3 regions of the Paenarthrobacter sp. 10N417 genome follow, and region 2 is predicted to be linked to each of the others. Evidence: predicted binding sites of a transcription regulator. Region 2 holds the regulator's gene; each other region holds the start of a gene.
The links. Region 2 encodes LexA, which represses DNA repair genes until DNA is damaged. Its sites were predicted from a motif close to TCGAACANNTGTTCGA; they were not measured.
Positions count from the first base shown of each region.

Region 1: a site for LexA is predicted at 2,299-2,314, ahead of ruvA (Holliday junction branch migration protein RuvA). Genes of this name have one in related genera too.
Region 3: a site for LexA is predicted at 5,553-5,568, ahead of AC1DCM_RS04610 (shikimate dehydrogenase). Genes of this name have one in related genera too.

Region 1 covers NZ_JBFTIL010000018.1:112,586-122,553, forward strand. The annotation lists gene yajC (preprotein translocase subunit YajC) at 1-335, opposite strand, end outside; gene ruvB (Holliday junction branch migration DNA helicase RuvB) at 522-1,598, opposite strand; gene ruvA (Holliday junction branch migration protein RuvA) at 1,591-2,235, opposite strand; gene ruvC (crossover junction endodeoxyribonuclease RuvC) at 2,340-2,918, opposite strand; gene AC1DCM_RS20060 (YebC/PmpR family DNA-binding transcriptional regulator) at 2,964-3,719, opposite strand; gene pdxT (pyridoxal 5'-phosphate synthase glutaminase subunit PdxT) at 3,723-4,424, opposite strand; gene AC1DCM_RS20070 (MurT ligase domain-containing protein) at 4,538-5,869, shown strand; gene AC1DCM_RS20075 (type 1 glutamine amidotransferase) at 5,866-6,606, shown strand; gene AC1DCM_RS20080 (CapA family protein) at 6,633-7,664, opposite strand; gene AC1DCM_RS20085 (hypothetical protein) at 7,630-7,857, shown strand; gene AC1DCM_RS20090 (M3 family metallopeptidase) at 7,985-9,968, shown strand, end outside.
Region 2 covers NZ_JBFTIL010000013.1:75,337-85,304, forward strand. The annotation lists gene dapF (diaminopimelate epimerase) at 1-716, shown strand, start outside; gene AC1DCM_RS16500 (class I SAM-dependent methyltransferase) at 697-1,311, opposite strand; gene hflX (GTPase HflX) at 1,809-3,371, shown strand; gene AC1DCM_RS16510 (ATP-dependent DNA helicase) at 3,364-5,421, shown strand; gene lexA (transcriptional repressor LexA) at 5,431-6,174, opposite strand; gene AC1DCM_RS16520 (LysM peptidoglycan-binding domain-containing protein) at 6,530-6,889, shown strand; gene AC1DCM_RS16525 (histidinol-phosphate transaminase) at 6,967-8,085, shown strand; gene hisB (imidazoleglycerol-phosphate dehydratase HisB) at 8,132-8,758, shown strand; gene hisH (imidazole glycerol phosphate synthase subunit HisH) at 8,755-9,516, shown strand; gene AC1DCM_RS16540 (hypothetical protein) at 9,517-9,675, shown strand; gene priA (bifunctional 1-(5-phosphoribosyl)-5-((5-phosphoribosylamino)methylideneamino)imidazole-4-carboxamide isomerase/phosphoribosylanthranilate isomerase PriA) at 9,710-9,968, shown strand, end outside.
Region 3 covers NZ_JBFTIL010000003.1:52,761-62,728, reverse strand. The annotation lists gene AC1DCM_RS04640 (FG-GAP repeat domain-containing protein) at 1-1,603, shown strand, start outside; partial or broken gene AC1DCM_RS04635 (MFS transporter) at 1,700-1,834, opposite strand; partial or broken gene AC1DCM_RS04630 (HNH endonuclease) at 1,898-2,026, opposite strand; gene AC1DCM_RS04625 (hypothetical protein) at 2,441-2,920, opposite strand; gene AC1DCM_RS04620 (MFS transporter) at 3,166-4,488, opposite strand; gene AC1DCM_RS04615 (IclR family transcriptional regulator) at 4,691-5,461, shown strand; gene AC1DCM_RS04610 (shikimate dehydrogenase) at 5,664-6,581, shown strand; gene AC1DCM_RS04605 (bifunctional sugar phosphate isomerase/epimerase/4-hydroxyphenylpyruvate dioxygenase family protein) at 6,581-8,452, shown strand; gene pcaH (protocatechuate 3,4-dioxygenase subunit beta) at 8,489-9,373, shown strand; gene pcaG (protocatechuate 3,4-dioxygenase subunit alpha) at 9,378-9,968, shown strand, end outside.

The sequences.
Region 1 (9,968 bases), on a different contig from region 2:
TCCGGCGTCTCAGTCGCAGCCGGGGTCTCATCGGCAACGGTCAGCGAAGAAGCGTCGTCCGGAACAACAGGGGCTTCCTCTTCAGCCTTTTCGACCACCTTGGTGACGGCCTGGCGGTGAACCGTAGCTTCGTTTCCGGGAGACAGCTCGATAACGACCTTGTTCTCAGCTTCATCGATGGACACGATGCGTCCGAAAAGACCGAAGCTGGTCATGACATCGACGCCCGGAGCGAACTTGGACTGCATCGCAGCCTGCTGCTGCTGGGTCTTCTTGTTGCGGCGGAACATCATGAAGACAAAGAGTCCAAGCATGACGAACAGCAATATGGTCATTGGATCCACAGGGAAGTTCCGTTCTTTACTTACGTTTTGGTTCACGGCAACGTCCCCGGCAGATCCTGCGGCCACGGGACCAAACCCGCATAGCAACGCGCTTCACCGCGAAGCGGGCGCATGGATCAAGGACTCGAACGTGCCGAGCGTCATACCAGTCTAGTGGGAAAAGCTGAATACAGCGTGTTAACCGATGGTATCTACGCTTTCAGCGTGGTTTTCATCCTCGTCAAACAAGGCAAGGGTCTCCTGGCCGAATACGCCCGCCGGCACAGCATAACCGAGGTGTGTCCATGCTGGTGCCATGGCGATGCGCCCACGGGGTGTCCGCCCAAGCAGTCCTTCGCGCACCAAGAACGGCTCAGCCACGGTCTCCACCGTTTCGGGTTCTTCGCCCACGGCAATCGCCAAGGTGGACAAGCCAACCGGGCCACCGTTGAACTTGGTAATGAGGGCTTCAAGAACGGACCGGTCCAGCCTGTCCAGGCCACGCTCGTCTACTTCGTACATATCCAAGGCAGCTGACGCCGACCGTGCGTCGATTTGCTCAATGCCATGAACGAGCGCCCAGTCACGAACACGGCGCAGGAGTCGGTTGGCTATACGTGGTGTTCCCCGGGACCGTCCGGCGATCTCGGTGAAACCTGCAGAGTTTACCTTCAGGTCCAGAAGCCCGGCAGAACGGCGGAGGACAAGTTCGAGTTCGGCCACCGAATAGAACTCAAGGTGCCCGGTAAAACCAAAGCGGTCCCTCAAGGGGCCCGGAAGAAGTCCTGCGCGGGTGGTGGCACCTACCAACGTGAAAGGCGGGAGTTCCAGAGGAATTGCAGTTGCGCCTGCGCCCTTGCCCACCACGATATCCACGCGGAAGTCCTCCATGGCCATGTACAGCATTTCTTCTGCGGGCCTGGACATGCGGTGGATTTCGTCAAGGAACAGGACCTCGCCCTCCGAGAGCGAGGAAAGGATGGCTGCGAGATCCCCTGCGTGCTGGATGGCCGGGCCGCTGCTGATACGCAGCGGCGCGTTCATCTCCGCTGCAATGATCATGGCAAGTGTGGTCTTACCGAGTCCAGGAGGTCCGGACATCAGTACGTGATCGGCGCTGCGGCCACGCATCTTCGAGGCTTCAAGCACCAAGGCAAGTTGCTTGCGGACCCGATGCTGTCCTACGAAGTCGTGCAGGTTCTTGGGGCGGAGAGCAGCCTCAATGACCCGCTCTTCCGGTTCCTCTCCCCCGCTGACGAGTGACTGCTCAGCCACGGCTGCCTACGCGGTTGCCGGCGCGTGCCCCGTCTTGGCCAAGCCAGCGCAGGGTAGCCCGAAGTATTTGGGCCACGTTTCCTGCGTCTACGAGTTCCGGCGAGTCGGCCATGGCTTTGTCGATGCTGCCGTTGGCGTCTTTCTCGGACCATCCCAAGCTGGTCATGGCCGCGACTACCTGTGGCTTCCATTCCGCGTTCGGGGCTGCGGCGGGAGCTGTACCGGTACCGGTTCCGTGCGGGACCAGCTTGCCCGCCAGTTCAAGGACAATCCGGCCAGCAACCTTGGGCCCAATGCCCGGAACCTTGGTGAACGCCTTGCTGTCACCAGTGTGAGCCGCCACCCGAATGGCTTCCGGCTCGTGCACCGCAAGTACGGCCAGTGCCAAACGGGGCCCAACCCCGCTGACACTGAGCAGGACGTCAAAGACTTCGCGTTCGTCGTCGTCGGCAAATCCGAACAGCGTGAGCGAATCTTCACGGACGATCATGGAGGTGAAGAGCTTGGCCTCGGCCCCTACTTTTAGGTGGCTTAAGGTCTGCGGTGTAGCAAAAACGCTCATTCCCGCACCGTTGAGGTCAATCACGGCGGTCGACAAGCCAACGTGGGCAACTGTTCCACGGAGAAAACTGATCAAGACCCGGCTCCTGAGGTACTGCCTGCTGTGCTGCCATGAATCCATGGCAGCCAAACGGACTATCCGAACATATCTACGAATACCCTAGCAAGGGGTACCGACAATCACCGCCCGCGGCGCGCTTTCGCTTCCGCTTCCGCCCAGGCCCGCTGAGCCGGGGTGAGGGAATCCGTGCCCGAACTCCCGCTGATTCCACCCATGCCGCTCCCTGCCCGCCAAGCATGCGTCAGGGCAAGGGCAAGCGCGTCTGCGGCGTCGGCGGGCTTGGGTGGGGCATCGAGCCGCAGGATTTTGGTCACCAATTTGGTGACAGCGTCCTTGTTGGCAGTACCGCTTCCGGTCACGGCCGCCTTGACTTCAGAAGGCGTGTGCAAGGCGACGGGAATGCCGCGACGTGCGGCGGCCGCGATGACAACGCCCGAGGCTTGGGCCACGCCCATCACAGTGCTGACGTTCATCTGCGAAAAAACGCGCTCGACGGCGACGACGTCCGGCTCGTGCAGGTCCAGCCATTCGTCGATTGCCTGTGCGATGACCAAAAGCCGCTTGTCCAGCGTCAACTCGGCCGAAGTCCCCACCACTCCAACCGCCACCATGGTGGCCCGGCGGTTCCGCTCGATATCCACTACACCGATGCCGCAACGGGTGAGGCCCGGATCGACTCCCAATACGCGAAGAGTCAAGTCCGGGCCTCCCTGTTTGTTGTCAAAATAAAGGTGCTGCCCTGCCTAGTCGGCGTCGAGGGCAGCCTGCACTTCCTCGCTGAAGTCGGCGTTGCTGTAGACGTTCTGGACGTCATCGAGGTCTTCGAGGGCATCCACGAGTTTCATGAATTTCCGGGCACCATCAATATTTAGGTCCACCTGCATGGAGGGCACGAATTCAGCTTCATCGGATTCGTACTCGATGCCGGCATCCTTCAAGGCGTCACGGATGGCCTGCAGATCCGAGGGCTCGGAATGCACTTCCCAGTTCTCGCCGCTGTCCTTGACTTCCTCTGCGCCGGCGTCCAGGACGGCCATCAGGATGTCATCCTCGCTCAGCCCATTCTTTGGCAGCACCACGACGCCCTTGCGGGTGAACAGGTAACTGACCGAGCCGGGATCTGCAATGGTGCCACCGTTGCGGGAAATCGCGAGTCGAACCTCGGAAGCCGCACGGTTCTTGTTGTCGGTCAGGCACTCGATCAACAACGCCGAGCCCTGCGGGCCACGGGCTTCGTACATGATTTCGGTGTAATCGACCACTTCGCCCGTGAGGCCGGCACCACGCTTGATGGCGCGGTCGATGTTGTCGTTGGGAACCGAGGTCTTCTTCGCCTTGGTAACCGCGAGTTCCAGGCCTGGGTTGCCAGCGAGGTCCGGGCCGCCCATGCGCGCAGCAACTTCGATGTTCTTGATCAGCTTTGCGAACGACTTTGCACGCCTGCTATCAATGATGGCTTTCTTGTGCTTGGTAGTCGCCCATTTGGAGTGGCCTGACATGCTTTACGCTTCTCCTCTGATCATTCGAATAAAGAGTTCATGCACGCGCTTCTCACCTGTGACTTCCGGATGGAAAGAGGTGGCCAACAGCTGGCCGGAGCGCACTGCAACAATTCTAGCCAATCCGTGCAACGTAGCGGTGTGGCTGGCATGCTCCGGATCAACCTGAGCCAGGACCTCGACTCCCGGGCCAACCCGTTCCACCCAAGGTCCACGGATGAAGACCGCGTGCACCGGATCCACGCCGGACTCCCCCGCGCTGAACTCGAGTCCTTTGAAATCCAGGTCCGTCTCAAAGGACTCGCGCTGCCGCCCGAAGGCATTGCGGCGCACCGTGATGTCCAGTCCACCGAAGGTCTGCTGGGGGTTTCCGTCCAGATCGGTAGCGGGATCGGCAATCTCATCGGCAAGGAGAATCATGCCGGCACAAGAGCCGTACACGGGGAGGCCTTCGGCGATGCGCTTCCGAAGGGGGTCCGCGAGCTCGAAGATCCTTGAAAGTTTGTCGATCGTGGTGGATTCCCCACCCGGGATGATGAGGCCGTCAACGTCATCCAGCTCTGCGGGGCGACGGATGCCCACACCCGTGGCGCCTGCGGCTTCCACTGCGTGGATGTGCTCGCGGAAGTCGCCTTGGAGGGCCAGTACGCCGATCCGGAGTCCTGCACCCACGCGTGATGAAGCGTCGGAAAGGGGGTTGGTCATTAGACCATCATAGTGGCCCGGCCCGGAATCTCCTCCCGGAGGACGAGCGGGAGTGCCAGCAGGAGGAGCCTCCACGCCAAGTTCCATGCCTTAACTGGGATATATTACAGAGCATGTTTTCCTTCAGCGTTCCCCTCGGCAAGCTGGTCCGCACACTGTCCCGGCTCCGGGGTGGCGGCTCTGCTTTCCCCGGCCTGGTGGTCGAAAAAATCGATCCCGGTTTCATGCAGAGAACGCTGTCCAGCCTTCCCCACGGCGTGGCCGTTGTCAGCGGCACGAACGGAAAGACGACCACCACCAAAATGGTGGTCGAGCTGTTGGAAAGCCAGGGCCTGAAGGTCTTCACCAACCGCACAGGCAGTAACTTCACCCGGGGCGTGGCCGCTTCCCTCCTCGGCGATGTTGACTGGCGGGGCCGGCTCGACGCCGACATCGCCATCCTCGAACTCGACGAAGCACATGCCGTGCATTTCGTGAACAAGGTGCCGCCTCGTTTCAGCCTCTTGCTGAACGTCCTTCGCGACCAACTTGACCGGTTCGGCGAGATTGACAAGACCGCCCGGTTGCTCGAACACATCGCCCGGAAAACCACGGATACCGTGGTGCTGAACCGTGAAGACCCCCGTGTGGCACGCATCGCCAACACCCTCAATGCTCCGGGGGCCCTCCACCATCCCAGCGTCCGCTACTTCGGCCTCGATGAATCGCTGCGCAGCACATTTCCCAACGACGACGATATGAGGACCGCCACCACGGGCCCCTCGTCCCCGAACACACCCGCACCCGGCACCGCAGGTGAGGTACCCGACGGCCCTGCTGCCGACGTCGTACTACGCCGCGTGGGTGCCCAGGACGCTGACTTTGAGTTCGACGGCGAAACAGTCACCACGAGCATGAAGCTGCGGGGTGTCTACAACATCTTCAACGCGGCCGCCGCGCTCTCCCTGGCCAGGGCGATCCTGGGTACGGGAGCCGTCGACACTCCCAAACTGGTCAAAGCACTCGGTGATGTGGCTCCTGCTTTCGGGCGCGGCGAAAGCCTCACCGTGGATGGCCAGCCGTTGGAACTTGTGCTCGTTAAGAATCCCAGTGGCTTCCGGCTCGGCCTGAAGTCCTTCCCTGCCGGTGGATACGCCACCATGATCGCCATCAACGACAACTATGCAGATGGCAGGGATATGTCCTGGCTCTGGGACGTTGACTTCGAATCACTCAGGGAAGATGGCGTCGAGGTCCTTACCGGCGTCCGCGCCTACGACATGGCCCTGCGCTTGCAATACGACGAAGTCCGCTTCGGTACAGTCGAGACCGACATCACCGCGGCCCTGCACGCATTTATCGACGGCTCGCGAGGCAAGCCCAAGCGGATTTTCTGCACGTACACCGCCATGCTCGCGATCCGTCGCGAACTGGCCAAAATCACCATAGTTGAGGTGGTCTCATGACCTCGGAAGCACAGCCCACCAAAGGAACCGTCCGCGTCCTCCAGCTGTACCCGCGGGACATGAATATTTACGGTGACTGGGGCAATGCCCTGGTCCTTCAGAAGCGAATCAAGTGGCATGGCTACACGCCGGAGCTGCTTGAATACAACGTAGGCGACGACTTTCCCGAGGACATTGACATCATCGTGGGCGGCGGCGGGCAGGACAGCGGCCAGCTGGTTATTCAGGATGATCTACAGGCACGCGCGGATCATCTGCGGGAGCTCGCGGACGAGGGCGCACCAATGCTGGTCATTTGCGGGCTCTACCAGCTTTTCGGAAAGTTCTTCAAGACCAGCGCAGGCCCTGTCATTCCCGGGATCGGTATCCTCGATGTCGAAACACACGGCACGGATGAGCGGCTGATCGGCAATGTCACGCTCAAGTCCTCCGAATTCGGAGACGTCCTGGGCTACGAGAACCACAGTGGACAGACCACCCTGGGCCCGGGCGTCCAGCCTCTGGGGACAGTCACCAAGGGTGCAGGGAACAACAGCAAGGACGGGCACGAGGGAGCCCGCTACCGCAACGTGGTGGCCAGCTACCTGCACGGTTCGCTGCTGCCCAAGAACCCGGCGATCGCCGACTTCCTGATCCGGACGGCCGTGGAACGGAAATATGGCACCTTCGCGCCTGGAACGCCCGACGACGACTACGCCCGCCTCGCGCGGGAGCACGCTGCCCGCCGCCCACGCTAGCCGGGTGGTTCGGGTACCTGCCGCCCTTACTTCTCCTTGGTGATGAGCAACTCGTGGGCGCCGGCAGTTGCTGCACCCATCGACTCGACCACGGCTTTGGTGCGCTGGTGGGTCTCTGCATCGGCAGCCGGCGAAGCGCAGACTCCCTGGGGTGCATCGCTGGCCACCGAGCACCAGCGGTAGGGATCCCGGACAATCACCGACGGCGCCCATGCAAGATCCGAGGCTGTCCAAACGCCAGCCGCGTTCTGGCTGAACTGCGCACGGACCAGCAGTCCTTCATTGTTGACCACATACCAGGGCGACAATTCCGTCACGCCATTACCCAGTCCATAGACAATCCACGTGCCCTTGTAGTTTTCAATCGGCAGCACCGAGTGCGTGTGGTGGCCATAAACCATGGTGAATTGGCCACTGTCCACCAAGGCGTGGGCGACTTCCTGTTGCTGGGCATTGGCCTCGCTGGCGTACTCATCACCGGCGTGCATGACTCCGAGCACGATGTCGGCCCCGAGCGCACGGGCCTTGGTGGCTTTGGCGATCATGACCGTGGGATCAAGCTCGTCCACAAGCCATGGGTACTCGGGAATCTGTCCGTTGTGGCCGTAGGTGCCAACGATGACTGCTACCGTTGCGGCGTCTGTCTTGAGCATCAGGATTTCCTGTGATGCAGCTTCAGTCCGGTAGGAACCAGTGTGCTTGAGCCCGGCAGCATCCAGCGCATCCAATGTCCGGAGCAGCCCTTCCGTCCCCCGGTCTATGGTGTGGTTGCTGGCTGTTGTGCAGGCTTGGTACCCGACATCCTTGGATGCGGTAACGATCTGCGGCGGGACATTGAAGGATGGGTACGCGGAGAACGGACCGTCCGGGGTGCCAACAGGGGTTTCCTGATGACAAATAGCGAGATCGCTGTTCCGGATGTAGCGCCGCTGGCCCTCAAGGAGCGGTATGAAGGTGTATCCAGGCTGCCCTGCGGCAGCAGCATCGGCGCGGGCCTGCTGCCACAACTGTGTATGGATCAGCATGTCACCCGTGACTGTGATGGAAGTACAACGCAGTTCGGGACAAACTGGGCCCTTGCCTGGGGTTGGCGTAGGAGTCGGCGTTGGCGTGGACGCAGGAGACGCGGGGGCAGTAGCGGCGCTGCTTTGCTCCCTGGAGTCCTTCTCTGCAATTACTCCGCAGGCGCTCAACGACAAGGCAAGTACTGAGGCCGCCAGCAGGGCGCCCGTTCGTCGTGAACGCCTATGACCGCCGTGATCCCCGCGACGTCCGCAAGATGTGATGTTCCCCATAACGGCAATCCTACGGCGCAAGACGCGCGTCATTCTGGCGAGCCGCCCTTGAGGACACGATTCTTAAGTGAAAGAGTCCCTTCATGACCAATCCGCTTTTGAGTCCAAGCCCCCTGCCGTTCGGCCTTCCACCTTTTGAAACAATCACCACACAGGACTACGCCGAAGCCCTCGACGCGGGACTGGACGAACACCTCCACGAGATCCAGCAAATTGCGGCGAACCCAATATCAGCGACTTTTGAGAACACGGCTGTGGCCATGGAAAGGTCAGGGCGGTTGCTGGACCGGGCTGCGGCATCGTTCTTTACAGTTGTATCGGCCGACGCATCGGACGCGATCAGGAAGTTGGAGACTGCCTTCGCGCCCGGGTTTGCCGCGCATCAAGACGCCGTCTACATGAATCGTGGCTTGTATGAACGCTTCAATGCCATTGACACCACCAACCTAGATGACGAGTCTGCGCGCTTGGTCCAGGAATACCTCAAAGAGTTTCGGCAGTCCGGCATTCAACTTGACGACGACGGCCAGGCTCGCCTTCGGGACATCAACGCCGAACTCTCACGTCTGGGCACTGAATTCGGCCAGCGGGTCAAGGAGGCGATGAAGGCTGCCGCTATTCTCCTCGACGACGAAGCGGACCTGGCCGGCATGTCCCCCGAAGATGTCGCTGGCGCTGCCGAGGCTGCCAAGGCCGCCGGGCACGATGGCCAGTTCCTCCTGACTCTCATCCAGCCAAGCAACCAACCCGCCCTCGCCTCGCTCGAAAACCGGGACATTCGGCGTCGCCTGTTTGAAGCGTCCCTCGCTCGCGGCACGGACGGCGGAAGCCTGGATGTCCGTGATCTGGTGACGGCAACGGTTCGCTTACGCGCGGAAAAGGCCGGCCTGCTGGCCTTTCAAAATTCCGCGGAACTCGTGGTGGACCAGCAAACGGCCCCGGACTTCAAGGCCGTTCAGGCAATGTTGGGCCGGTTGGCACCTGCAGCGATCCACAACGCCCAAGCCGAAGCGCTCGCTTTGGCCGAGTCCGCCGGCCACCCACTGGAGCCTTGGGACTGGGCATACTATTCCGCGCAGGTCCGGCGGGAAAAGTACCAAGTGGACGAACAGGCCATCAGGCCCTACTTCAGCCTCGAAACGGTCTTGGCCGACGGCGTTTTCTACGCAGCGACCCAACTCTATGGCGTCACGTTCCGTGAGAGGCCGGATCTGGCCGGGTACCACCAGGACGTCCGGGTTTGGGAGGTCAGAAACGAGGACGGCAGCGCTCTGGGCCTCTTCCTTGGGGACTATTACACGCGGGAATCCAAGCGCGGAGGAGCCTGGATGAACTCGCTCGTGGAACAGTCCCGATTCCTCGGCATGCAAGCCGTAGTGATCAACAACCTCAACATCACCAAGCCAGCGCCGGGCGAACCCGCTCTCCTGTCCCTGGACGAGGTCCGGACCGTCTTCCACGAATTCGGGCACGCGCTCCACGGCCTGTTCTCCGATGTGGAGTATCCTCGGTTCTCCGGAACGTCCGTGCCCCGGGACTTCGTGGAGTACCCGTCCCAGGTCAACGAAATGTGGATCATGTGGCCCGAGGTATTGGCTAATTACGCACGCCACCATGCCACAGGAGAACGGCTCCCGCAGGACATCGTGGACAGAATCAACGAATCCCTGCTGTGGGGTGAGGGATTCGCCACCACCGAATACCTCGGAGCAGCATTGCTGGATGTGGCATGGCACGTTCTGTCCCTGGAGGACGTCCCGGCGGATGTCCTTGCCTTTGAAGCCAAAGCCTTGGCGGACGCCGGCATCGCCCACCCGCTGATTCCACCGCGCTACCGCACCGGCTACTTCCAGCACATCTTTGCCGGCGCCGGTTATGCGGCCGGCTATTACTCCTACATCTGGAGCGAAGTCCTGGATGCGGACACCGTTGAGTGGTTCAAGGAAAACGGAGGCCTTACCCGAGCAAACGGCGACCGGTTCCGTTCGGAACTACTCGCCCGTGGAAACAGCCGGGATCCGCTGGAATCCTTCCGCACATTCCGAGGCCGGGACGCCGAGCTCGAAC
Region 2 (9,968 bases):
TCCTGCTCGAGCAGGACGCCTCTGCGGAATGGTTCATGGACTACCGTAACGGCGATGGCTCGTTGTCGGAGATGTGCGGCAACGGCGTCCGCGTCTTCGTGCATTTCCTGATTGCCGAAGGCCTGATAGAGCTTGGTCCGGGTCAGTCCTTGACCATCGGAACACGTGGCGGGATTAAGAAGATTGTGCGCACGGCCGACGGCTATGCCGTGGATATGGGCCCGTGGGAATTCATTTTTCCTGCAGAAGCACAAAGCAAAGCCATGGATGCCTTGGTCAGCGCAGACGGCCTGGAAGTGGCCAGGCCCGGCCTCTCCGTCAGCATGGGCAACCCGCACACTGTGGTTGCGCTTGCCGAGCTCAGCGAACTCTCCGCTACGAAATTATTCACAGCGCCGGCCGTGGATCCCAAGCCTGCCAACGGCACCAATGTCGAGTTTGTAGTACCCGCAGAGCCGCTGGTTCACGACGGCGTGGGAACCATCACCATGCGCGTGCACGAGCGTGGAGTGGGCGAAACCCAATCGTGTGGCACCGGGGCTTGTGCCGCCGCCGTCGCGATCCGTCATTGGGCTGGCAGCAGCGCCCCCAACTCTTGGCACGTCAACGTTCCCGGTGGCGTGGTGGACGTGAAGTTCTTCCCGGGTGAGGATGGCCGGGAACACGTTGAGCTCAGCGGCCCCGCAGTCATTGTGGCTAGTGGGACGCTTTCCTGACGCGAAGGATCCTGAAGGACTTGGAGGTGCTCTCGCGGGAAACCGTGAAGGACTTGTCCAGTTCGTTGGCCAGCCAGCGTTGGAGGGAGTCCGAGCCCAGGTTCTTCTGAACCACCATCCACGCGTTGCCGCCAGGTGCCAGCCGGGGCAGCCACGTCAGGAGCAGCGAGTGTAGTTCGTCCTTGCCGATGCGGATCGGCGGGTTGGACCAGATCGTGTCGAATTCGACGCCGGGGTCTACCTCATCCGGGAGGCTGGCCTTCACGTTGTTCAAGCCCAGGGCAGCCGCGTTCTCGTTGGTCAACGCGATGCAGCGCTCGTTGACATCCACGGCGTAGACCTGTGCCAGGGGCGCCATGAGCCCCATCGTGAGGGCAACAGGACCCCAACCGCACCCAATATCCAGCAGGTTGCCCCGGGGCGAAGGCGGTGGAACCTCGGCCAAAAGTACCTTGGTGCCCTTGTCCACACCGTCGGGGCTGAAGATGCCCGACGACGTCTGCACATGACGGGTAGCTCCAGCCAGTTCCACAGTGAGGGGCTTGCGGGTGAACGGACCGGCCGGTTGGGCGCTGAAATAGTGTGCAGACTCCATAATTTGCCAGATTAGTTGGCTATCGGCGGCTTGGGAAACTGCCCTCGGGCCGGGACAGTTTGACAGTGCTGCTAATGTGGAATGCATGTTCTTGATCTTTGAGTAATCAGCCCGAGCCGACCCTTTCACGTCGGCAAGGCACCTGCCCGCGATGCAGGCCCGCTTGGCGTATCAGCCCAGCTCATGGCCATTCCGCCCGCAGGTTCCGTCCGGCAGACTCCGCAATCGCCCGTTGTTGGTTGATCGCGGTTGCTCAGTAGAACATGTCCCACCCCAGCTGTCGCGAAAGCAGTGGCCCTGCCATCTGCTGTTAGCTCTTGGTTTATGGGTTTGGCGATGAATTCTCCTGCAGGACAGGACCTCCCGCGGACCAACCCGCTCGATCCAAGCAGCACAGGAGGCCCTATATGGCCGAAGCTCGTCAGCCCACCGCGAATACCGTCCCATTGGACGCAAAACAGCACTATTCTGGATATGCCGAACAGTCTAAGGAGACCATGACCACCCAGAAGCACTCCGGATCCGATTCCGACGCCCAGGACATGAGTCCTGAACAAATCCAGGCCGTCATTGACCGGATTCTTTCCAAGGATGTACCCGCACAGGCATCCGATGACAATGATGCCAAAGGTGTTTTCGGCAGGGCACAAGCGATCTCCACGCTTGACCACGAACACAGCATTTACGACGGCGACCAGGAAGACCTGGCGGACCGACGTGCGCTCCGCCGCACCGCGGGCCTTTCCACCGAACTCGAAGACGTCACAGAGGTTGAGTACCGGCAGCTGCGCCTGGAGCGCGTTGTCCTGGCTGGCCTGTGGACAGAAGGCACTTTGGCTGACGCCGAGAATTCGCTTCGCGAACTCGCAGCATTGGCAGAGACAGCAGGATCCGAGGTCCTAGACGGCCTGGTTCAGCGGCGCACAAAGCCGGACCCCGGCACGTTCCTCGGATCGGGCAAGGCCCAGGAACTCAAGGACATCGTGGCCGCCACTGGCGCCGATACCGTGGTGGTCGACACCGAGCTTTCCCCCTCGCAGCGACGCGGACTTGAGGACATCGTCAAGGTCAAGGTGGTGGACAGGACCACGCTGATCCTGGATATCTTCGCGCAGCATGCCAAGAGTCGCGAAGGTAAGGCACAGGTTGAACTCGCACAGCTGGAGTACCTGCTTCCCAGGCTTCGTGGTTGGGGTGACTCCATGTCCCGCCAAGCCGGTGGCCAAGTGGGTGGAGCCGGTGCCGGTATGGGTTCGCGTGGTCCAGGCGAAACAAAGATCGAGCTCGATCGCCGCAGGATCCGGACGCGCATGGCCAAGCTGCGTCGGGAGATCGCCGCGATGAAGCCGGCGCGCGAGACCAAGCGGGCCAACCGCCGTCGTAATGCCGTACCCTCGGTCGCAATCGCCGGCTATACCAACGCTGGAAAGTCTTCGCTCCTGAACCGGCTGACCGATGCTGGGGTGCTGGTGGAAAACGCCCTGTTCGCCACCCTGGACCCGACCGTCAGGAAGGCACAGACTCCGGATGGCATCGGCTACACGCTGGCTGACACCGTTGGATTCGTCCGCTCGCTGCCTACGCAGCTGGTGGAAGCCTTCCGCTCCACACTGGAAGAAGTAGCGGACGCAGACCTGATCCTGCATGTCGTGGACGCCTCCCACCCGGACCCGGAAGGGCAAATCGCGGCAGTGCGTGCTGTCTTCACCGAGGTCGACGCCCGCAAGGTTCCGGAAATCATCGTCCTGAACAAGGTCGACGTAGCGGATCCCTTCGTCGTGGAACGCCTGAAGCAGAAGGAGCCGCGGCACGCCGTGGTTTCCACCCGCACGGGCCAGGGCATACCTGAACTCCTGGAAGAGATCAGCCGGTCGATTCCCCGGCCGGGAGTCCGCCTCGAGGTCCTCATCCCGTATGACCGTGGTGACATGGTCAACAAGCTGCACAACTCCGATTCGGAAATCCTGAGCCTCGAGCACGAGGAAAACGGAACCCGCGTGGTGGCCATGGTTCGTGAAGGATTGGCCGCCGAGCTGGAGTCATTCGTCAGCAATGGTTGAGAAGGTGGCGGCGGACGTCGTCGAGTCAGTGGGGGAGAAGTTCACCCTCGAGCTGTTGGACAAAGCTGTTGACGGGATGGGCGGTCAAAGCCGTTCAGGCCAGCACGAGATGGCAAGGCAAGTCACCCGGGCCATCGAGTCCGGTGAACATCTGCTGGTCCAGGCCGGAACGGGAACGGGTAAGTCCTTGGCTTACCTGATTCCGTTGATCGCCCATTCCATGGACAGCGACAAACCGACGCTTGTGTCCACCGCTACCTTGGCCCTGCAAACACAGATTGTGGGCAGGGACCTGCCCCGGCTGTTGGAGACCATAAGCCCGGCCCTCGAGCGTCCTGTGAACGTGGCACTCGTCAAGGGCCGGGCAAATTATGTTTGCCTGCAAAAGCTGGAGGGCGGCTTCCCCAGCGAAGAGCCATCCGAGGGCCAACTTTTTTCCCTGGGTGAGGACACCAGCGTGCCGCATTTCGCAGCGGCGGTTGGCGGCCCGTCGTCGCAATTGGGCAAGGAAGTCATCCGGCTCCGTGAATGGGCCGAAAAGACGGCCACGGGCGACCGCGATGAACTGATGCCAGGCGTTACCGATCGCGCCTGGAGGCAAGTCTCCGTGACGTCCATGGAGTGCCTGGGAGCGCAAAAATGCCCACTCGCTGAGGAATGCTTCAGCGAGCAGGCACGGGCCCGGGCGGCCGAGGCGGACGTCGTGGTCACCAACCATGCCATGCTTGCCGTCAGTGCCTTCGAAGGGCTTGCTGTACTGCCCGAGTACGACGTCGTTGTGGTTGATGAAGCTCATGAGCTGCAGGACAGGGTCACGGGGGCCGTCACGGGCCAGCTGTCCGTAGCAATGGTGCATGCTGCGGCTTCGAGCGCGCGTAAGCACACCGCCATTACCGTAGACGCCCTGAACGCGGCAGCCGACCGACTGGACATGGCCATTGCCGGAGTCCCCAACGGACTGCTGCCCAACGGGCTCAACGACGAACAACTGGACTGCCTCGACCAACTGCGTGATGCCACACGCGCTGCGTTGTCTGACTCGAAGACTGACTCTTCAAACGCGGTCGACGGCGGCCGGCAGCTTGCGCGCTCACGGCTCATGCTCATTCTGGAACTGTGCGAGCGGATGCTCGCAGCCAAGGAGAACCGTGAAGTGGTGTGGTTCTCCAGGAACAGCACCTTCGATCCCCAGCAGGGGTACTCCCCGCCGGATGAGACCGCGCCCGCACTGATCAACATCGCTCCGCTTAGCGTTGCCGGCCGGCTGCGGGAAGGCCTTTTCGCAGGGCACACAGTGGTGCTTACTTCTGCCACGCTCGCTATTGGATCCGCCTTTGAGCCTGCCGCCGGTGGCCTGGGGCTGATTGGAGAGGGTGCACCGAGCTGGACCGGGTTGGACGTCGGATCGCCTTTTGATTATCCGAAGCAGGGTGTCCTTTACGTGGCCAAGCACCTGCCCAAGCCCGGCAGGGGCACTTCTCCCGAGGCACTGGATGAGCTCGAAGACCTCATCCGTGCTTCCGGTGGGGGAGCCCTGTGCCTCTTCTCCTCACGTCGGGCGGCCGAGGAAGCCGCAGAGGCGATGCGTCCACGTCTGGATGTGGACATCCTCTGCCAAGGCGAATCCACTATGGCAGCGCTCGTGAAGCAGTTTGCCGACGAACCGGACACCTGCCTCTTTGGCACGATGTCCTTGTGGCAGGGCGTCGACGTCCCTGGCGATTCATGCCGCCTTGTGGTGATTGACCGCATTCCGTTCCCGAGGCCGGACGACCCGCTGATGACCGCACGCTCGCGAGCTGTTGCGCAGTCCGGGGGCAACGGGTTCATGGCGGTGTCAGCTACGCACGCGGCAATTCGTCTGGCGCAGGGGGCAGGACGCCTCATTCGCTCCACTGGCGACAAAGGCGTGGTCGCCGTGCTGGACTCACGGCTTTCCACGGAACGGTACGGCGCGTTCCTGCGCGCAGCTTTGCCACCCTTCTGGGCAACGACGGATCGCAATGTTGTGCGCGGCGTCCTGGAACGCTTGGGCGCAAAGAAAACGTAGGCAAACGCCCTAAAGGGAGCGCAGGACCGAGACGACCTTGCCCATAATGGTGGCCTGGTCTCCCAGGATCGGTTCGTACTGCGTGTTCTGGGGGAGCAGCCATGTGTGGCCGTCCCGCTGGCGGAAGGTTTTTACCGTGGCTTCGTCATCCAGGAGTGCTGCCACGATGTCACCGTTGATGGCGTCATTCTGGCGCCGGACAACTACCCAGTCACCGTCACAAATTGCGGCATCGATCATTGAGTCACCAGCGACCTTCAGCATGAACAGTTCGCCGTGGCCCACCAGTTGCCGGGGCAGGGGCAGGACGTCCTCAATAGTCTGGTCTGCGAGGATGGGGCCACCGGCCGCGATGCGTCCCACCAGGGGCACCATGGCGGTGTCGCTGGCACTGGCCAACTCCGTCACGGCGAGTCCACCTGCGCTACGCAGTGTGGTAGCTGCTTCGACTCCGGGAATTGTCCCGCCGTCAAGGGTCAAAGGCATGAGGACTTCCATGGCGCGGGGGCGCTTGGGATCTCTGCGCAGGTAGCCGAGCTTCTCCAACTGGGAGAGCTGATGGGTGACGCTGGACAGGCTCGCCAGACCAACGGTGTCACCAATTTCGCGCATGCTGGGCGGATAGCCGTTGTCATTGACGGACCGCTGGATGGTTTCCAGGATTTTCTTCTGCCGGACAGTCAGGCTTTTGGGACTCTTTTGAGGCTGCTGGCTCCGCAGGGGTGCCCCGCCGCCGGTGGCTTTCGCTGCCATGTTCGCCAATGCCCTTCTGTTCCGCCCGGTCACGGTCTGAAGTGTGCCCGGGGATGTTGGATCTGAAAAAATGTCAGACCCTCCTGTTCCACTGAAACAGTGCCTGTTTCTTCACTCAAACCTAGGCCAGGCACAGGCGTTTATCAAACATTCGTTCTAGCGAGTCTCGACACCGTTCGTTGATAAGTGCTAAAAATGTCATAGCAAGGTTCGAATATGTGTTCTATAAAAGTTGAACCTGGCTCGGATGTTCGAAGAAAGTGTTCGAATATCCGGGGCGGGTCCAACGAACACAAGGAATTGGCAGCCGGCAAAGGGCATCCGATGCAGGCAATCGCTCAGAAGGGCTCAGCTCATGTCCGCAATCTCTACGTTCCACGAATTCCGCAACACCCCGGCGCCTACGCGTCTCCGGCTTACCCGGCGCGGCAGGATCGTGTTCTTCGGCATCCCCGCCATGCTGCTGCTTGCCGCGCTGCTGAGCCTTGCCGGCTTCATCAACTCTCCGGCCAAGGCTTCGGATTCCCAGTCCCAACTGCAGCCGCCGGTGGCCGTCACGGTTACTGTCCAGCCCGGGCAGTCACTGTGGGGCATCGCCGGTGCGGCCGCGCCGGAGAGGGACCCGCGTGATGTCATCGCAGAAATCATCCAGTTGAACGATCTCCGCGGAGGACGCATCCAACCCGGCCAGCAACTGTTCGTTCCCGCGAATTGAGTGGCCAGGGGGCTATGGGTCACCGTCCCTGGCGTCACAGTTACTCTGCAGTCGCACCGGCACCTTAAACTGTCTTGGTGAGTGACCAGCTTGAGCGACTTGACCGACTTCCCCTCCGGACCAACCTGCGTGGACTGAGCCCCTATGGCGCGCCGCAGCTTGATGTCCCCATTTTGCTCAACGTCAACGAGAACACCCATGGCGTGCCGGCCGATGTGCAAGCGGCCATTACCGAGGCCGTTGCGGCTGCGGCCACGGGTCTGAACCGATACCCTGACCGCGAGTTCACCGAACTTCGTGAATCCCTCGCCGATTACCTCGGTCACGGGCTTTCCGCGGATAACATCTGGGCGGCCAACGGCTCCAACGAGGTCCTGCAGCAGATTCTGCAGGCCTTCGGAGGTCCGGGGCGCAAGGCATTGGGCTTCCCTCCCACGTATTCCATGTACCCGCTGCTTGCCAGTGGCACGGACACTGAGTACGTCCGTGGAGTGCGAGCTGATGACTATGGCCTGGATGCGGCTTCCGCTGCTGCCCAAGTGAAGGAGACTGGCGCGAACATCGTGTTCCTGTGCTCTCCGAACAACCCCACGGGAACGGGCTTGGGGCTGGACGTCGTCGAAGCTGTGTACGAAGCCGGCGATGCCAGCCAAGCTATCGTCATCGTGGATGAGGCCTACCACGAGTTCGCGCACGACAACACGCCCAGCGCGCTGACGCTGCTTCCCGGGCGGGAGCGTTTGATCGTCTCGCGCACCATGAGCAAGGCCTTTGCCCTGGCAGGTGCGCGTCTGGGCTACATGGCTGCCGCACCTGAGGTTACTGACGCCATCAGGCTCGTCCGGCTGCCTTACCACCTCTCAGCCGTCACGCAAGCCACGGCCCTTGCCGCCCTGAACCACCGCGAAGCCCTCATGGCTGACGTCGAGGACATCAAGGTCCAACGGGACCGGATTGTGACCGAGCTCCTCCGAATGGGACTCAAGCCGGCGGCCTCGGACTCGAACTACGTGTTCTTCGGTGGCCTTTCGAACCCACATGCGATCTGGCAGGGCTTGCTGGATGCTGGCGTCCTGATCCGCGACGTCGGCATTCCCGGACACCTGCGGGTGACTGCAGGAACAGAAAAGGAAACAACGGCCTTCCTTGAGGCCTTGGAAGCCCTTCTGGACAGCCCTGCGTCCCAGCCCAACTAAACTTGTCAATAGACCCACCCCATTCTTCGTGTATAAGGACGTCCCAATGAGCGAAACCGGCGCCACGCCGTCCGCTGACCGCACCGCGCGCATGGAGCGCACCACCAGCGAATCCTCCGTCCTGGTAGAGATCAACCTGGATGGCACCGGTGTCTCGGACATCAGCACCACGGTTCCCTTCTATGACCACATGCTGACGGCGTTGTGCAAGCACTCCCTGATCGACATGACCGTCAAGGCCACGGGTGACACCCACATCGATGCCCACCACACCGTGGAGGATGTGGCCATTACTTTTGGTGAGGTCTTGCGTACTGCCTTGGGCAACAAAGCCGGAATCCGCCGCTTTGGCGAAGCTACGGTTCCATTGGACGAAGCCTTGGCGCACGCTGTCGTGGATGTTTCGGGGCGCCCATATCTGGTGCACGGAGGAGAACCCGCGGGGCAGGAGTACCACCTCATCGGTGGCCACTTCACGGGTTCGCTGACCCGTCACGTCTTTGAAGCCATCACGTTGCACGCCGGTATCTGCCTGCACATGAACGTCCTTGCAGGCCGCGATCCGCACCACATCGTCGAGGCCCAGTTCAAAGCCTTCGCGCGGGCTCTTCGCTCGGCAGTGGAGTCGGATCCCCGTGTCGAGGGCATTCCATCCACCAAGGGGGCGCTATGAGCGGGCAAATCCTGAAGGACGGTGCGGTTACTGACGCTTCGGCTAACCTCAAGCCGGAGTCCCCTGAAGGTAAGCCCACGGTTACCGTGCTGGACTACGGTTCGGGCAACGTCCGTTCAGCTGTTCGCGCCCTTGAGCGTGCGGGCGCCGAAGTGGTTCTCAGCTCCAAGCCTGAGGATGTGCTGAATGCCGACGGGCTGCTGGTCCCCGGCGTCGGCGCCTTTGAAACGGTAATGAAGGAACTCAAGGCCGTCGATGCCATCCGCATGATCGGCCGCCGCGTCGCAGGTGGGCGGCCTGTCCTGGCAATCTGCGTTGGGCTGCAGGTGCTCTTCGAAGCCGGAGTCGAGCACGGCACCGAGTCCGAGGGCATGGCCGAATGGCCGGGCAAGGTTGAACTCCTTCCCGCCCCTGTGGTTCCCCACATGGGTTGGAACACGGTGGACGTCCCTGAAGGATCAAAGCTTTTCGCGGGCGTTGAGCAGGAACGCTTCTACTTTGTGCACTCATACGGCGTGCAGGAGTGGAACTTCGACGTCGTCCAGCCTCGGATGGCCCCACCTCTGGTGACCTGGTCCGAGCACGGTGCACGCTTTATCGCCGCTGTCGAAAACGGCCCCCTGTGCGCAACCCAGTTCCACCCCGAGAAATCCGGAGACGCCGGGGCGCGCCTCCTGCGCAACTGGGTGGACGGCCTTCGCAAGCCTGGATCCACGGTGGCACATACTCCGGCAGCGGACGATCGTGGTGCAGCCTAAATGTGGTCGGTAGTGCTCATGGGCCTTGCCGGCGTGCTGGTGGGTGGAGGTATCTCTTTCCACCAGCAGAAGAAGCCACTGTGGGTTTCCGTCTCTTTCTACGTGCTGGCGGGGATGTCCCTGCTGGCCGCCTATCTCCTGACGCTGCCAGGCAACTGAACGCCCCGCGTCCCCATCAACTCCTAGGACACACATGACCACCTCAGCCCAGTCCGTTCTGGAACTCCTCCCCGCCGTCGACATCGTTGATGGCCAGGCAGTCCGCCTGCTGCAAGGCGAGGCAGGCACGGAAACCAGTTACGGCACGCCTCTGGAAGCTGCCCTGAACTGGCAGAACGCCGGTGCTGAGTGGGTGCACATGGTGGACCTCGACGCCGCTTTTGGCCGTGGCAACAACGCGGACCTCATTAGCGAGGTCGTGTCCCAGCTCAACGTCAAGGTTGAGTTGTCCG
Region 3 (9,968 bases), on a different contig from region 2:
CCACGCCTGGCAAGCCGGCAGCACCTTCACCACGTACACGGGCACGCAGGTCACCATCAACTCCGTCTCCACAACGTCGGCGACTGTCACCATCAACGCCGATCCCAAACTCAAGGCGCGCATGCGCTTCTCCGCAGGCGACTTTGACGGCGACAAACTGGCGGACGTCATCTCGCGCGAGGCCGACGGTTCCCTGCTGCTCTTCACTGGCCTCCCGGGAAACCGGCTGGATGATCCGGTGCAGATCGGCTCGGGCTGGGGCATTTTCAACGCCGTACTTGGAACGTCGGACTTCAATGGTGACGGCTTCGCGGACATCCTGGCCCGGACCAGCGAGGGCGCACTCTGGCTGTATCCGGGCAACGGCAAGGGCGGATTCCTGACCCGGAGCCAGATCGGTTTTGGGTGGCAGGGCTTTACCCAATTGGTTGCGGCGGGGGACTTCAACGCGGATGGCCGGAGTGACCTGATTGCTGCCGGCTCTGATGGCCGCCTGTGGTTGTATCCAGGCAATGGCACGGGTGGTTTCCTCGCCCAAACGCAGATCGGCCAGGGCTGGGATTCCTTCAACAGCCTGGCAGCGTCAGGTTCGTTCGGCGGCGGCGCTCCAGGTTTGCTGGCACGTGCCAGCGACGGCACCCTCTACGTCTACCCCGGGGATGGCAAGGGCGGCTTCCTGCCGCGCGCCGCCGTCGGAACCGGTTGGAACGGGGTAGGTGACATCGTCGGCGGCCGGGACTTCACGGGCGACAAGCGCGTGGACGTCCTGACGGCTGCAGCGGGCGGGGGTATGACCCTCTATCCAGGTGACGGCAGTGGCTTCGCGGATCGGCTTGCGATCGGGACCGGCTGGAACCAGTTCCTTCAGGTGTGGGAAGCAGGCGATTTCGACGGCGATGCTGCCGCCGACATCCTGGCGCGAGGCACCGACGGCGCGTTGTGGCTTTACCCGGGCAACGGATCCGGCAGTTTCCTTCCGCGTGTTCAAGTCGGGTGGGGCTGGGGCCAGTTCACGTCTGTGTTGAGTGCGGGAGATTTCGACGGCGATTCGCACCCCGATCTTGTAGCCCGGGCTTCCGATGGGACACTGTGGCTCTACCCGACCGATGGCACGGGACAGTTCCTTGCCCGAAAACAGATCGGCACCGGATGGCAGGGCTTCGAGCAGTTGCTGGCCCCGGGCGATTTCACGGGCGACGGAAAGCCGGACATCGTTGCCCAGTCCGGCGATGGCGTGCTGTGGGTCTACCCCGGCAACGGCTCCGGGGGCTTTCTTGCCCGCAAGCAGATCGGCACCGGGTGGGACATGTTCAACCTGGTCCTGCAGGCCGGTGACTTCAACGGCGATGGAAGGGAAGACCTGGTTGGCCGTTCCGGTGATGGCGGACTCTGGCTCTACCCGGGGAACGGCGCTGGTGGCTTCCTTGCACGCTCCTACCTTGGTTCAGGGTGGAACATGTTCTCCAGCATCGCGGCCCTCGGCAACGGGTTTACCGGTACTGGCGACCCCTCCGTGGTGGGAGTCGCTGGGGACGGAACGCTGCTGATGTACTCCGGGACGGGCACGGGGAAGTTCAAGCCGGTGGCGCTGAACCCGCGGTAGGTAGTTCTGTGTTGGACAGCGAAAAGCCCGGAATGTCATAGGACATTCCGGGCTTTTCCAGCGTCTGCGCCCTGCCAAGGTGGCAGCTGCGGCGACTTACTTGTGCAAGCCGAGTTCCGCCGTCGGGACCTTAGCTGACTCGCGTGCGGTCATGGCAGAGACCGCTGCGATCACGCAGATAACTGCGGTGAAGATGGAGATCTGGACCCAGCCGCCAGGCTTGGTGCCGCCGACGATGACCTCGAGCGCGAATGCCCGCAACGGAAGCCGCATCACCCAGCCGAGCTCGCGTGGCATGAAGTCGGATTTTGCCGAGTTGCAGGGCTCGCAGGCGCCCACCAGGTTGAGTGGGTGGTTGCTGCCGCCTCGGCTGAGCGGGCGAACGTGGTCGATCGTTGTGGAGGGATTCAGCCGGCACCACACACAGACAGCGTCGTCCTTGAGCACCTGAGCTCTCTTTGCGAAAGGCACGTTGTAGGGATGCTTGTCGGTGCCGGAGTACGGCCATTGAGCGAGATCCAGATGCCGGGGCGAGGTGAGTGTTTCGCCGGCTGGTAAGAAGCGAGCTGCTGCCAGCTGGAGCGCTCTCTCCTTACCGAGGATCTGGTTGATTGTCACCCGGTGGTTGAAGGCCTCAAGGCGAGCTCGTGAGGCGGCCACTCTTGCGAGATGAGCCTGCTTCGAGGGGTGCAGGTAGTTCGGTCCGGCTATGGGGAATGACACAGTTCGGTTCCGCTCCTCTCGTGGCTAGGTAGAAAGAGCCCCCAGAGCGCCATGTGAGGCGCTCCGGGGGCTCGAGTGTGGGTGTGGCTGAAGTGCTGCGTGGGTTGCAGACGCTTAGGGAATGTTCTCGATGGTGTAGCCGGCGAGGGCGTTTCCCTGTTCCTTCAGGTACGCGTTGTTCTCGGGGCAGAACTGCGACGTGGTCACGGCCATGAGATTGCCGATCATGTACCGCTGCCCCCGAAACTCGTCAGCCAGTTCATCGGAGAGATCTCCGAGTTCGCGTCGGGCTTCGAGACCCGTGCATGTCCTGAAGGCGAAGTCCATGGCCATGTAGTCGCGCATACCCATGTCACGCTTCATGAGGAAGGCGATGTACTCCTCAGCTTTGTCTGCATCAAAGCCGCGCAGATCCAGCGACTCTGTCGGCGTTGGAGTCGCGGTTTGGGAGGGCGCTGGCTCGGCGCTGGTTGCAGTGGATGTGGTCGTGTTGGACGGGGCGCCTGCGCAGCCGGTGAGCAGCGCCAGTGCACTGATCAGGAGGGTTGCAGTGGCAAGCGTGGCGCGGCCGCGGATGTTCTTGGTGGGGGTCATGTCATTCGTCGCCCTTCGGGCTGTCGTAGGTGGAGGGATCGCGGTATTCGATCCCGAAGAATTCGGCGATCTCGAAGAGGGCTTCGTGTTCGTCGTCGTTGCTGTCGCCTTCCAATGCCCGGCGGATCTTGGGCGCGAGCTGGTCTTGGAAGCTTTTGAGGATGGCGCTGGAGGGTTGGTCCTTCTCGGGGTTCCAGTGCTCGAGGTCACCGTCTGCGCCCTGCCAAGGTGGGAGCTGCGGCGACTTACTTGTGCAAGCCGAGTTCCGCCGTCGGGACCTTTGCTGACTCGCGTGCGGTCATGGCTGAGACCGCTGCGATCAGGCAGATGACTGCGGTGAAGATGGAGATCTGGACCCAGCCGCCAGGCTTGGTGCCACCGAGCGCGGTCACGATGGTCGGAGCAAAACCGGCCATGAGGAAGCCGAGCTGAGTGCCGATGGCGAGACCGGAGAAGCGGACCTTGGTGCTGAACATTTCACCGTAGAAGGACGGCCACACGGCGTTGGCGGCGGCATACCCAAAGGAGAAGAACACCACGGAGACCAGGAACATGAGCGGGACGACTCCCGATTCCAAAGTCAGCAGGAACACCGGAGTCATGATGGCGCTGGCGATGGCGCCGTAGATGAAGACTGGCTTGCGGCCGATCTTGTCCGCGAGCATGCCGAACAGTGGCTGGGTACCGAGGGCCACAATGTTGGCTACTACAACGAGCCACAAGGTGATGGTGCCGCTGACGTGGGCCACGTCCTGGGCGTACTTGATGGCCAGGGTTCCAAATACGGTACTCACGGCGGCGATGAAGGCGCAGCACACCACGCGGAGGACGTCGCGCCAGTGCAGCTTGAGGAGATCGGCAATGGGCAGCTTGGCGATCTGGTTGTTCTTCTTGGCCTCGGCGAATGCCGGCGGCTCGTGCAGGGTGCGTCGGATGAAGAACGCCACGATCACTACTACGGCACTGAGCCAGAACGGGATGCGCCAGCCAATGCCGTATTTGATCTCGTCCGGGAGCGCGAGTACTGGAATGAAGACGAGCGCTGCCAAAATCTGGCCGCCCTGGGTGCCGGTCAGGGTCCACGAGGTGAAGAACGAGCGGCGGTTGTCCGGAGCGTGCTCCAGCGTCATTGACGAGGCACCGGCCTGCTCACCGGCAGCCGAAAGACCTTGGGCAAGGCGGGCAAGTACCAGCAGGACGGGAGCCCACCAGCCAATGGTCTTGAAGTCCGGGAGGCAGCCGATCACGAAGGTCGCGGCACCCATCAGGACCAGTGTGAACATGAGGACCTTCTGCCGGCCGATCCTGTCGCCGAAGTGGCCCAGGATGACAGCGCCCACAGGGCGGGCAACGTAGGCGAAGCCGAACGTTGCGAAGGACATGATCGATGCGTTGGTGTCCGCGTCCGGGAAGAACACGTGCGGGAAAATCAGGGCTGCGGCGGAGCCGAAGATGAAGAAGTCGTAGTACTCCACTGCGCTTCCCAGGAAGCTGGCGAGTGCCGCCTTCTTGGGTGTTCCTGCTGGGGTAACTGTGCCTGGCGTCGCTGACGGCATTGTGTGGCTCATGGGTGTTCCTTCTGTGACGACGATGTCGCGGGTCTGGCTTCTGCGGGAAGACCAGAGCGAGGTGCGGCCGGATCAATCCCAAAGTAACCACATGGTGAGAGCTACTTGTGCAATACAGCAATAGTGGCCGTGACTGGGGTCACTTGTCAAGACTTGTCCCCACTATCTAGAAATAGCTCTCACTATGTGAGAGCATCTAAGCATGAGTGTGAAAGAGGACACAAAGACCGACATGGTCGGCAAGGCCCTGGGCCTGTTGGTATTGCTGGGAAATGAGCCCAAGGGCGCTAGTGCCGCGGATCTGGCCAGGAGTGCGGGACTTCCGTTCAGCACCACCTACCGCCTGCTCGGCTCGCTGACGCGCGATGGATTCGTGGACTACGAGCCGGACGGCCGTCGATATCACCTGGGATTGCGGGTTTTCCAGCTGGGCCAGCGGGTGTCGAACCACCATGGCTTCGCAGCAACCGCCCTTCCCGTACTCCAGCGCGTCACCGAGAAGACCGAGGAAGCAACCATCCTCTCCGTGCGCGATGGCAACCATCATCTGACAGTCAATAAGGTGGACGGCCCCAAGACCTTCCGTGTCACCAGCGATCCCGGTCATTTGGGCGCGCTGCACACGACGTCCGTGGGTAAGGCGATTGTCGCTTTTGAGAACGACGCCGAACGCGAACGACTGCTCGAAGAGTTGCCTTTGGAGCCTCTCACTGAGCGCTCCATTACCGACCGGGCCGCATTCCGGGCGGAGATTGAGCAGGTGCGCCGGCAGGGCTATGCGGTGATGGATGAAGAAAACGAGATCGGCATGCGTGCCGTCGCGGTGCCGGTCCTCAATTCCCAAGGCCACGCCTTTGCATCTCTCGCCACGGCCGTGCCAGTTTTTCGTCTCACCATGGACGAACTCATCGCCCACGTACCCACGTTGCAGGAGGCCGCGGCTGAACTCGCCGCCCGCCTGCCCCAGCGCTAACCCAACTAGGTCGCAGTTAAGCGCGCTTAGAAGGTCCCAAACGCGCACTAGTGCTACTTGGTTGGGTGAGGTTGGCGGAAATGTTCGCGATAAGAACAAGCGTGCGGAATATGAACACTTGTAGTAATCTCAATAGCACCCGGCCTGGCGACGCCCGAAAAGCGCCAACAGCCCGGGGTGCTGAAGTCAAAGGAGCTTTAGGATGAGCAATCGAGCCGAGTCCGTTCTGGTGGGCCTCATAGGCGAAGGCGTCATGCCCTCGCTCACGCCGCCCATGCACGAACGCGAAGCCGACGTGCAGGGCCTTCGCTTGCTGTACCGTCCCATCGACCTGCTGGATCTGGCCTTGCCGGCCACCGCCGTCGGGGATCTCCTCACCGCCGCCCAGCGTATGGGCTTCAACGGCCTGAACATCACGCACCCGTGCAAGCAGCTGGTGCTGGAGCATCTTGACGAAATTTCCGACGACGCCCACAGGCTGGGTGCTGTCAATACAGTCCTGATCCAGGATGGTCGGTTCATCGGCCACAACACTGACTTCTCCGGCTTCGGCTCGGCGCTCGCCGACGGCCTGCCCGGGGCGAAGCGCGACCACGTTGTCCAGCTGGGTGCTGGCGGTGCCGGGTCCGCCGTCGCCTACGCGTTGCTCAAGGCCGGGGTCGGCGTGCTGGACCTCGTGGACATGGATGCAGCCCGCGCAGCCGATCGTGCCACGGAACTCGGCGAACTCTTTCCGGCGGCAACCGTCACGCCACGCACTCCTGCACAACTAAACGAGATCATGCCGCTCGCCGACGGCCTGGTGCACTGCACCCCTATCGGTATGGCCGCACATCCAGGACTGCCCTTGGACGTCGACCTCCTGGAACCGCGCCATTGGGTTGCCGACATCGTCTACCGACCGATCGAGACACGGCTGGTCCGCGAGGCGCGCGCCAAGGGTTGCGACGTCCTCGACGGTGGCAGGATGGCGGTCGGTCAGGCGGCCGACGCTTTCCAGCTCTTCACCGGACGCGATGCCGATCGCGACCGCATGCGGGCACACTTCCTGGAGCTGATCGCCGTGGAAGATGCCGCAATCGAAATGTCCGGGACAGCACTGGCGAAGGCAGCTCACTGATGCGCACCGGTATCGCCACTGTCTGCCTGTCTGGCACCCTGAAAGAGAAGATGCAGGCCTGCGCAATAGCGGGCTTTGACGGCATCGAAATCTTCGAGCAGGACCTCGTCACCTCGCCGCTCAGCCCCGAGGATGTGCGGAAAATGGCTGCCGATCTCGGCCTGGGTCTGGACCTCTACCAACCCTTCCGCGACTTCGACGGCGTCACTCCGGACCTGCTCAAGGCCAACCTTAGGCGGGCCGAGGCAAAGTTTAACGTGATGGAACGCCTGGGCATGGACACCATCCTGGTCTGCTCCAACGTGGCGACGGCAACAATCGACGACGACGAACTTCGCGCCTCCCAACTGGCAGAACTTGCTGAACTCGCGGGGGACCACGGCGTCAAAGTTGCCTACGAAGCGCTGGCCTGGGGCAAGTACGTCAACGATTACGAGCACGCGTATCGCTTGGTCGAGATGGTTGACCACCCCAACCTCGGCACGTGCCTGGACTCCTTCCACATCCTCTCCCGCGACTGGGACACTGCGCCGATCGAGAAGATCACCGCGGAGAAGATCTTCTTCGTCCAGGTGGCCGACGCCCCTAAACTCTCCATGGACGTCCTCTCCTGGAGCCGCCACTACCGCGTGTTCCCTGGCGAGGGTCAGTTCGAGCTTGCAAAGTTCATGGGCCACGTGGTCCGCGCCGGCTATACAGGTCCGGTTTCGCTGGAAGTTTTCAACGATGTCTTCCGCCAGTCCGATGTCGAGCGGACAGCCGTGGACGCCATGCGTTCCCTGATCTGGCTCGAGGAGCAGAGCGCCAAGTGGCTGGAAAGCACCTCCGCGGACTCCGCAACCGGCAACGGAAGCGCCTCCCGGCGTCGTTATCCCATGGAACTGGCCACGTTGCCCAAGGTGAACGAACCCGCTGGCTTCAACTTCGCCGAGGTCAAGGCTGACGACACCGCCCAGCTGGAGAAGCTCCTGGGCCAGCTCGGGTTCGAGTTCGAGGGCCGGCACCGCACCAAGGACGTCCAGCTCTGGACCATGGGCCAAGCGCGCGTGATCATCAACGAGCAAGCTGCACAGCACGCCGAACCGGCTATCGCCGCATTGGGGTTCGACGTCGACTCTCCAGTGATTGCCTCCGCTCGCGCCCAACAACTCAAGGCGCCAGTCGTGGCACGCAAAGTCCAAGCCGATGAGGAAGTGTTCCAAGGCATCTCTGCCCCGGACTCCACCGAAATCTTCCTGTGCCAGGGCAGCCCGGACGGGACCGCCGCGTGGACGCACGAGTTTGGCGAGGGGCTGGAACACGTTTCCGGTGCGCAAAATGCCGTGATTGACCACGTAAATCTGGCCCAGCCGTGGCAGCACTTCGACGAAGCCGTCCTGTTCTACACCAGCGCCCTGGCCCTTGAACCGCAGCCGTTCGCCGAAGTCCCGAGCCCCAGCGGCCTCGTGCGCTCGCAGGTCATGGAGACCTCGGACGGCTCAGTCAGGCTGGTTCTGAACCTGGCACCGGCACAGCAGGCGCAAACTGCCCGCAAAACGTACCAGGAACACATCGCGTTCGCCGTGAACGACCTCGTGGGGGCAGCCCGGTCGGCCCGCGGTCGTGGCCTCGAGTTCCTGCAGATCCCCGCCAACTATTACGAAGACTTGGACGCGCGGTTCGATCTTGAACCGGAATTCCGGGCCACCCTCAAGGAGCTCAATCTCCTGTACGACCGCGACGCCAACGGAGAATTCCTCCACTTCTACACCGCCACGGTTGGGAGCGTGTTCTTCGAAATGGTGGAACGCCGGGGCAACTACGACGGCTACGGAGCGCCCAACGCGCCGGTGCGCCACGCCGTCCAATACGACTCGCTGCACCGCATCTAGACCCGTAACGAAGCCATCAACCGAAAGGAGCCGACTGTGCCACAAGAACAGACAGCACAAGTCAACTCTGCACAAGCGCTCGAATCCGAGGAACTCGTGCCGCCTGCTGAGCCACACGCAGCGCATGATTCCAAGAAGGTGGAAACCCAAGCGGATCTCAGTGCTGAGATGAAGGGCATTGCGGATCGCTATGCGGAGGCGCTGAAGAACGGCAAGGCGCCGGAGACCATGCCACGGCTGGACTACGCTCCGTACCGCAGCAGCATCCTGCGCCACCCGACCAAGAGCCTGCACCACGCGGACCCGGAGACGATCGAGCTCTACTCGCCCGCGTTCGGCCACCAGGACGTGCACGCGCTGGAATCCGACCTGACCATCCAGCACAACGGTGAGCCGCAGGGTGAACGCATCATTGTCGCAGGCCGTGTTCTTGATGGCGACGGCCGGCCGGTCGCGGGCCAACTCGTGGAGATCTGGCAGGCCAACGCAGCCGGCCGCTACATTCACAAGCGCGACCAGCACCCCGCACCGCTGGACCCGAACTTCACCGGCGTCGGGCGTTGCATCACCGGTGATGACGGCTCGTACAGTTTCACCACCATCAAGCCCGGCGCGTACCCATGGAAAAACCACCTGAACGCGTGGCGCCCGGCCCACATCCACTTCTCTATGTTCGGCGCGGAGTTCACGCAGCGCATCGTCACCCAGATGTACTTTCCGGGCGATCAGCTCTTCCCGCTGGACCCCATCTACCAGTCCATCGTGGACCAGGACGCCCGCGACCGCCTGGTGGCTGAGTACGACCACGAGCTGACGAGCCCCGAATGGGCCCTTGGCTACAAGTGGGACATCATCCTGACCGGCTCCAAGCGGACCTGGACAGAGAACGAAGCATTCGGCGACGCCGGGGACGAGGAGTAAGCACATGAGCAAGCTGACACCCACACCGGGCCAGACCGTCGGACCCTTCTACGGTTACGCCCTCCCGTTTAACAAGGACAACGAACTCCTCGCCCCGGGCAGCCCGGGAAGCATCCGCCTCCAAGGCACGGTCTACGACGGCGCCGGCAACACCATCCCGGACGCCATCCTTGAAATTTGGCAGCCGGACTCCGAGGGCAACATCGTCCAGCGCACCGGCTCCCTGGTCCGCGATGGCTACACCTTCACCGGCTGGGGCCGCGGCTCCGTGGGCAACTCCGGCGTTTACACGTTCACTACCGTCAACCCCGGACCCACCTCGCCGGGTTCGGCCCCGTTCATCTCCGTGGCGGTCTTTGCCCGCGGCCTCATGAACCGCCTTTTCACCCGCGTGTATCTTCCGGACAATGAGGAAGCGCTGGCCAACGATCCGCTCCTTAGCTCCCTGGATCCCGAGCGTCGCAAGACCCTGATCGCCCGTCGCGACCCCGATGGCGGCCTCACCTGGGACATCCGACTGCAGGGCGGCGACGAAACTGTATTCCTGGATTTCCAGCAGGACGGTTCGCTGGAAACCAGCGTCAACGCGGACTCA